Regions from separate parts of the Bradyrhizobium sp. UBA2491 genome, predicted to be linked through region 2. Evidence: predicted binding sites of a transcription regulator. Region 2 holds the regulator's gene; each other region holds the start of a gene.

Region 1 (2,267 bases), on a different contig from region 2:
TCGGCAGAGGTTTCGGGAGCCGCGGCCGGAACTTGCGGCCCGACGGCAGGCGCAGCCGGCTCCGGCACTTGCTTTCGAAACAAACCGAACGCCATTGGGGGGCTCTTGGAAAGTTGCGGCGGGACGCGCGATCCTCGCAAGTCATGGTTAACAAGTGCCTCATATTCCGGCATGCGGTAGTATTCGTTTGCCGGAGGGCCCCGCCGATCCTTTGATTTTGACCGTGAGGGGCCTATAAGGCCGCGTTTTCCACCCTCGTTCAGACCCTAAGCCTCGAAGAGACGTCGCATGGCCGGCCATTCCCAATTCAAGAACATCATGCACCGCAAGGGCCGGCAGGATGCCCAGAAGTCGAAGCTTTTCGGCAAGCTGGCCCGCGAAATCACCGTGGCGGCCAAGCTCGGCACCCCTGATCCGGCGATGAACCCGCGGCTGCGTGCCGCCGTGGTCGCGGCCCGCGCGGAGAACATGCCCAAGGACAATATCGACCGTGCGATCAAGAAGGCCGCCGGCAATGAGGGCGAGAACTATGACGAGATCCGCTACGAGGGCTATGGCCCCGGCGGTGTCGCCGTCATCGTCGAGGCGCTGACCGACAACCGCAACCGCGCCGCCTCCGACATCCGCTCGTTCTTCACCAAGTCCGGCGGTAATCTCGGCGAAACCGGCTCGGTCGCCTTCATGTTCGACCGCACCGGCATCATCGAATACGACGCCAAGGTCGCTTCCGACGACGCCATGCTGGACGCCGCGATCGAGGCCGGCGCCGACGACGTGGTCTCCAGCGAGACCAGCCACGAGGTCTATGCCTCGCAGGACACCTTCCGCGAAGTGGCCAAGGCGCTGGAGGCCAAGTTCGGCGAGCCGCGCAAGGCGGCGCTGACCTGGAAGCCGCAGAACACCATCTCGGTCGACGACGAGACCGGCGAAAAGCTGTTGAAGCTGATGGACCTGCTCAACGAACACGACGACGTGCAGAACGTGTTCGCCAATTTCGAGGTGTCGGACGCGCTGATCGCCAAGATGGGCGGCTGAGTCACCTGTTCTGTTGTCGTCGCCCGGCTCGACCGGCGATCCAGTATTCCAGAGACAGCAGTGCTTGAGCCGATAGGCCGCGGCGTACTGGATCCCCCGCTTTCGCGGAGGGATGACGAGCGAGGCCGGGATGATGAGCGAGGCCTACCGCGACACAGGCGGGGATGGTCTTCCGTTTGTGTTTCGTTCTCGCAGGCTAGGCGGTATCACTACCGCATGACAGCCCAGCCGATTCGCTCTCCCGTCCGCATCATCGGTATCGATCCGGGCCTCCGCCGCACCGGCTGGGGCGTGATCGAGACCGAGGGTAACCGTCTGGTCTATGTCGGCTGCGGTTCGGTCGAGCCGCCGGACAATCTGCCGCTGGCGAGCCGGCTGCTGGCGATCCATGAGGGGCTTGCCGCCGTGCTCGGCGACTTCAAGCCGATGGAAGCCGCGGTCGAGCAGACCTTCGTCAACAAGGACGGCGTCGCGACCCTGAAACTCGGCCAGGCACGCGGCGTCGCCATGCTGGCGCCCGCAATGTTCGGTATTTCGGTCGCCGAATACGCGCCGAACCAGGTCAAGAAGACCGTGGTCGGTGCCGGTCACGCCGAGAAGAACCAGATCCAGGTGATGCTGAAGATCCTGCTGCCGAAGGCCGAGCCGCCGTCCGCCGATGCCGCCGACGCGCTCGCGATCGCGATCACCCACGCCCATCACCGCCAGAGCGCCGCGCTCCGGCTGAAGGTGGCAAACCTATGATCGGCGGTTGCAAGCCTGCGCAATGTGAGGTGAGCACGCTTGTCAGGCTCCCTCCCCCCTTGCGGGGGAGGGTTGGGGAGAGGGGTAAGCCCCGGGCGAGATGTTCGATGAGCGCTTGCCCCGCGCAAAATCGGCTACCTGTCGTCGAAATGAAAATTGAGAGAGCACGTCGTGTGGTACCCCTCTCCCTAACCCTCCTCCGCAAGGGGGGAGGGAACCCCTCCGCTAATGCCTCCCTTACCGAATCCGGGTTGCCCTCATGATCGGCAAGCTCAAGGGCCTGATCGATTCCTATGGCGAGGACTATGTGATCCTCGACGTCGGCGGCGTCGGTTATCAGGTGCATTGCGCCAGCCGCACGTTGCAGGCGTTGCCACAGCCGGGCGGCGCGGCCGTGCTCTCGATCGAGACTTATGTCCGTGAGGACGCGATCAAGCTGTTCGGCTTCCGCAGCGATCACGAGCGCGAATGGTTTCGCCTGTTGCAAA
Region 2 (2,267 bases):
CCCCGGAACCCGACGTCCGGGGTCGCTCGAAATCGCTTTGGTCATTCGCCGCCGAACAGCTCATTCCGCGGCGACGATGCGTTTAACCCAAAAACAGCGACGCGAATGCGGAGGGCCGCCGCTCCACAGCCTTCGGCTTGTGCTCGACCGCCGGATGCAGCGCCGGCAATTGCAGCACGCTGACGCGCTGCCCCTCGACCAGCTGGGTCACCAGCACATGGCTCCCGTCGGGGAATTCGACCGCGTCATGATGTCGATCCGGAACGTCGGGCTCGACTTCGTTGAACACGCCGACCCGGAAGCCCATCGTCTTGGTCCAGATCCAGCGGCTGTCGTAGCGAACGTTCTCGGCGAAAGCGAGCTCGGTACCCGGCAGCATGCAGACCGCCACAGTGGGATCGTTCTCCGAAGCAAAACCGCGGGTCGACGTGCCGCGGAAGGTCGTCGTGATCAGCGTCTCTCCGACAATGGCGGGGCGCGATGCCACGGCGTGCAGACTATAGTCACACATCGGATGGCTCCTCGTTTCGAGGTAGCGACCCGTGCCTCTCCTTGAGGCATGGGCCTCTACCAGAGTGGACGATAGCGAACGAGTGTCGGCTCGTTTCGAGGCGATTGTACGACTGGCCGTTGAACGCTCCGATCACAAACACGCGACGCTGCGTGGGAGGTATCGGAGCGCATCGGGCAGACTGCACCTTGCGCTATCTTCCAAGGAACGATCCGATGTGTCGCTCGTTCCTCGCCGCCGCAAGTATTTGCGGCTCAGTACACGTATTTGCGCTCAGTATTTGCGATACAGCCCGATCAGCTTGCCCTGGATGCGGACCCGGTTCGGCGGCAGGATACGCACTTCATAGGCAGTGTTGGCCGGCTCCAGCGCGATCGACGCGCCGCGGCGGCGGAAGCGCTTCAGCGTGGCTTCCTCCTCGTCGATCAGTGCCACCACGATGTCGCCGGTGTTGGCGACGTCGTTGCGCTGGATCAGCGCCATGTCGCCGTCGAGGATGCCGGCATCGACCATCGAGTCGCCGCGCACTTCCAGCGCATAATGCTCGCCGGTGCCGAGCATGTCGGGCGGCACGCTGATGGTGTGGCTGCGGGTCTGGAGCGCCTCGATCGGCGTACCGGCCGCGATCCGGCCCATCACCGGGACCGCCACCGGGCGGTTGCCGTCGTCCTCGGCGACCGGCGGGGTCGCGGGACGCTTGCCGAGGGTGCCTTCGATGACGCTCGGGGTGAAGCCGCGGCGGCCGTTGCCGCCGCCGGCGGAGAGTTCGGGCAGCTTGATGACTTCGATGGCGCGGGCGCGGTTGGGCAGGCGGCGGATGAAGCCGCGCTCCTCCAGCGCAGTGATGAGGCGGTGGATACCGGACTTCGAGCGCAGGTCGAGCGCATCCTTCATCTCGTCGAAGGAGGGCGGCACGCCGGCCTCTTTCAGACGTTCATTGATGAAACGCAGAAGTTCGTACTGTTTGCGCGTGAGCATCTCGAGTATTCCCCCGGTTGATAGCGTCGTTCGATTCCGAGACTCTTCAGTGGGGCCTGCAGGCCGGGCCTGACCTCGGGAGCATGGTGCTTGCTGCAAGCGCTCCCTGGCGGCCTCCCGTTTGTAGACACCAGTACTCGAAACAAATCATGAACGGACACTATATGTTCGATATGTGTTCCGCAACCTCTTAATTTCCGGTGAACGGGTCAAGGCAACACGCAACCAGCGAGCCGCGAAAGCCTCACTCCGGCAGCGTCAGGATCTCACACTCACTGCCCTTGGCAGCGGCGGGCGCAAACGGCGGACGCACGAGAAGTGCCCGCGCCGCAGCGAGATTCCCGAGCAGCGACGAGTCCTGCTGCATGACGGGCGTGGCGACCAGCGAGCCGTCCGCGCGCTCCTCGAGACGGGCGCGCAGATAGTCCTCGCGCTGGTCGTTGGCGGCGAGGTCGCGGCCGAGCAGCGCGCTCGTGCGGACATGATGAACGGTCTTGCGGCCGCTCAGCGCACGAATCAACGGCACCAGAAACAGGAAGGCGCAAACATAGGACGACACCGGATTGCCGGGCAGGCCGATCACCCGCATCGCGCCGAGCCGGCCGTGCATCATCGGCTTGCCCGGCCGCATCGCGATCCGCCAGAACGCCATCGCGACGCCCTCGGCTTCGAGCGACTGCTTGACCAGGTCGTGGTCGCCGACTGAGGCGCCGCCGGTGGTGATCAGGACGTCGGCTCCGGCCTCGCGCGCCCGGCGGATGCCGACCGTGGTCGCCTC
Region 3 (2,267 bases), on a different contig from region 2:
GATTCCATGGATCGCATCATGACCTAGAGATCCTTCTCGGCAAGCTTGCGGAAATCGTCGGGCACCGAGCGTGCGGCTTCCAGCGTCGCCGAGCCATATCCGATCGCGTCCCAGCCGAAGCGATCGCGGATCTTGTCGATCGCGCAATCGGCCGCCCAGCGGGCGATCCCCGGCGGGCTTCCAGGGCGAAGTGGCGCATCCTCTAGTCCGAGCGGCAGCTCCAGCGCGAGGTCCCAGTGCTCCTCGAGATGCGACACCGAGATGGCGAGCAGCGAGATGATCTTCTCACCCGGATGATCCGCGAGCGCAGCACGCACCAAATTCTCGGCGAGCCGGGCGATGATCACCGTCGTGAACACCGGCGCATCGAGCGTCATCGAGCGTGTCACCGACTTCAGGTCTGCGAAGCGAACGCGGACCGTCACGGTACGTCCCGGTCGGGATTTCGCGCGCAGCCGCGTGGCGACGCGGTCGGCGAGATGAAGCAGCGTCGGCCGAATGATCCGTTCGGTCGCGGGCTTGCGGCCGAGCGCCGATTGCGCACCGGCTGATCGCGCCCGCCGATGCGGCTTGAGTTGTCGTGGATCACGGTTCCAGGCCAGCGCCGCGAGTTTCTCGCCCGCCGCCGGGCCGAGCAGCCGCGTCAACGACCGCTCGGACAATCTTGCGAGCTGACCGATCGTCGAGACCCCGATCGCGTCCAGCCGCGTCCTGGTCACCGGTCCCACGCCCCACATCAGCTCGACCGGCAGATCGTGGAGGAATCTCAGCTCGGCGTCGGGATCAACCACGACCAACCCGTCGGGCTTGGCGACCTGCGACGCGATCTTTGCCAGATGCTTGGTGCGCGCGACGCCCACCGAGATCGGAAGACCGAGTTCGTTGCGCACCCGGCGCCGGATCTTCGCGGCGATGTCGGCGGGCGATCCGAACAGATGGGTACAGCCGGCCACGTCCGCGAACGCCTCGTCGATCGAGATGCGCTCGACCAGCGGCGTAAAATCGCCGACCACCGCAATCGCCGCATCGCCGAGTCGCTGGTAGTCGCTGAAATGGCCGCCGACAAAAATCAGTTGCGGACACAACTCGCGCGCCTGCCGTCCCGACATGCCGCCGTGAACGCCGAACGCCTTGGCTTCATAGGATGCCGCAAGCACCACCCCGCCACCGACGGCGATCGGCTTGCCCCGCAGCGACGGCTCGAGCAGCTGCTCGACCGATGCATAGAAGGCGTCCAGGTCGGCGTGGAGGATGGTGGCTGCGTCTGCCATCGCGATCCGTTCATCCCCGACGTGGTCAACGCGCTCGTCTTCACCTAGAACAAAATAAGAACACAGCAATCGCCGGTCAACCCGAAATTTGCCGTGGGGCTCCGAATGATGTCCCCGTTAACCACCACGGCTGCCCGGGTGTTTTGATAGGCAGGCTTCTTCGGGTAGATATCTGGAATGACCGATCACGCCCACCAGGTGGACTTCCAGGCCTCGGCCTCGCTTTACAAATGGCCTTCGCTCAACAACGCCAGGCGCGAGGACCGCATCCCCTACATGGTTGTCAGCACAACGCTCGACCAATGCATCCGGGATTTGATGGCGAAGCCTGAGAAGACGCGACACCTCTACGAGATCCGCACCACGGCGCAACCGCCCCTCGTCCCCGACGTGCTGTCGCCCGAGCACGTGATCGAACTCGCCAGGCTTCGCGAATATCTCTGAGACGTGCTGCTAGACCGCGCGGTTCTGCGTCGGGGAGCGGCCGCCGCCGTCGGCGACCAGCACCGCGCCCGTCACGAACGACGCCTCGTCGGAAGCCAGGAACAAGCAGCACGCCGCGATCTCGGCGGGCTCCGCCATCCGGCCCAGCGCGATCCGCCGTTCGACGCTGTGAAACTCGACGTCCGGCGTGGTGCCATTCTGGTCCGCGAGCAATTGCATCTCATAGGCGCTCATCGGCGTCCGCACCCAGCCCGGAGCCACGGCATTGGCGCGGATGCCGTCGGCGCCGTGCGCGTAGGCCAGCGAGCGCGTATAGGCGACCACCGCCGCCTTGCTGGCGGCATAGCTTGCGCTGTCCGGGCTGGCATTGAACGCGGCCACCGAGGCGACGTTGACGATCGCGCCGCCGCGCTGCTTGAGCAGCGGCAGCGATGCGCGGCAGACCCGCATCGTGCCGGTGAGGTTGACATCGAGTGTCCTGGCCCAGACCTCGTCGGAGACGCTTGCGGGCTGGTCCGGCACGATCAGGCCGGCAGCGTTGACGACGATGTC

The links. Region 2 encodes LexA, which represses DNA repair genes until DNA is damaged. Its sites were predicted from a motif close to TGTTCNNNNTGTGTTCNG; they were not measured.
Region 1: a site for LexA is predicted at 1,204-1,221, ahead of ruvC (crossover junction endodeoxyribonuclease RuvC). Genes of this name have one in related genera too.
Region 3: a site for LexA is predicted at 1,317-1,334, ahead of dinB (DNA polymerase IV). Genes of this name have one in related genera too.

Annotation. Positions count from the first base shown of each region.
Region 1 covers NZ_DDOP01000013.1:42,676-44,942, forward strand. Annotated here, with positions in the region: gene B2W55_RS03220 (methyl-accepting chemotaxis protein) at 1-95, opposite strand, end outside; gene B2W55_RS03225 (YebC/PmpR family DNA-binding transcriptional regulator) at 289-1,035, shown strand; gene ruvC (crossover junction endodeoxyribonuclease RuvC) at 1,252-1,779, shown strand; gene ruvA (Holliday junction branch migration protein RuvA) at 2,039-2,267, shown strand, end outside.
Region 2 covers NZ_DDOP01000066.1:68,489-70,755, reverse strand. Annotated here, with positions in the region: gene B2W55_RS22095 (hypothetical protein) at 83-511, opposite strand; gene lexA (transcriptional repressor LexA) at 785-1,489, opposite strand; gene glp (gephyrin-like molybdotransferase Glp) at 1,734-2,267, opposite strand, start outside.
Region 3 covers NZ_DDOP01000079.1:151,256-153,522, reverse strand. Annotated here, with positions in the region: gene dinB (DNA polymerase IV) at 24-1,271, opposite strand; gene B2W55_RS27365 (hypothetical protein) at 1,449-1,715, shown strand; gene B2W55_RS27360 (SDR family NAD(P)-dependent oxidoreductase) at 1,725-2,267, opposite strand, start outside.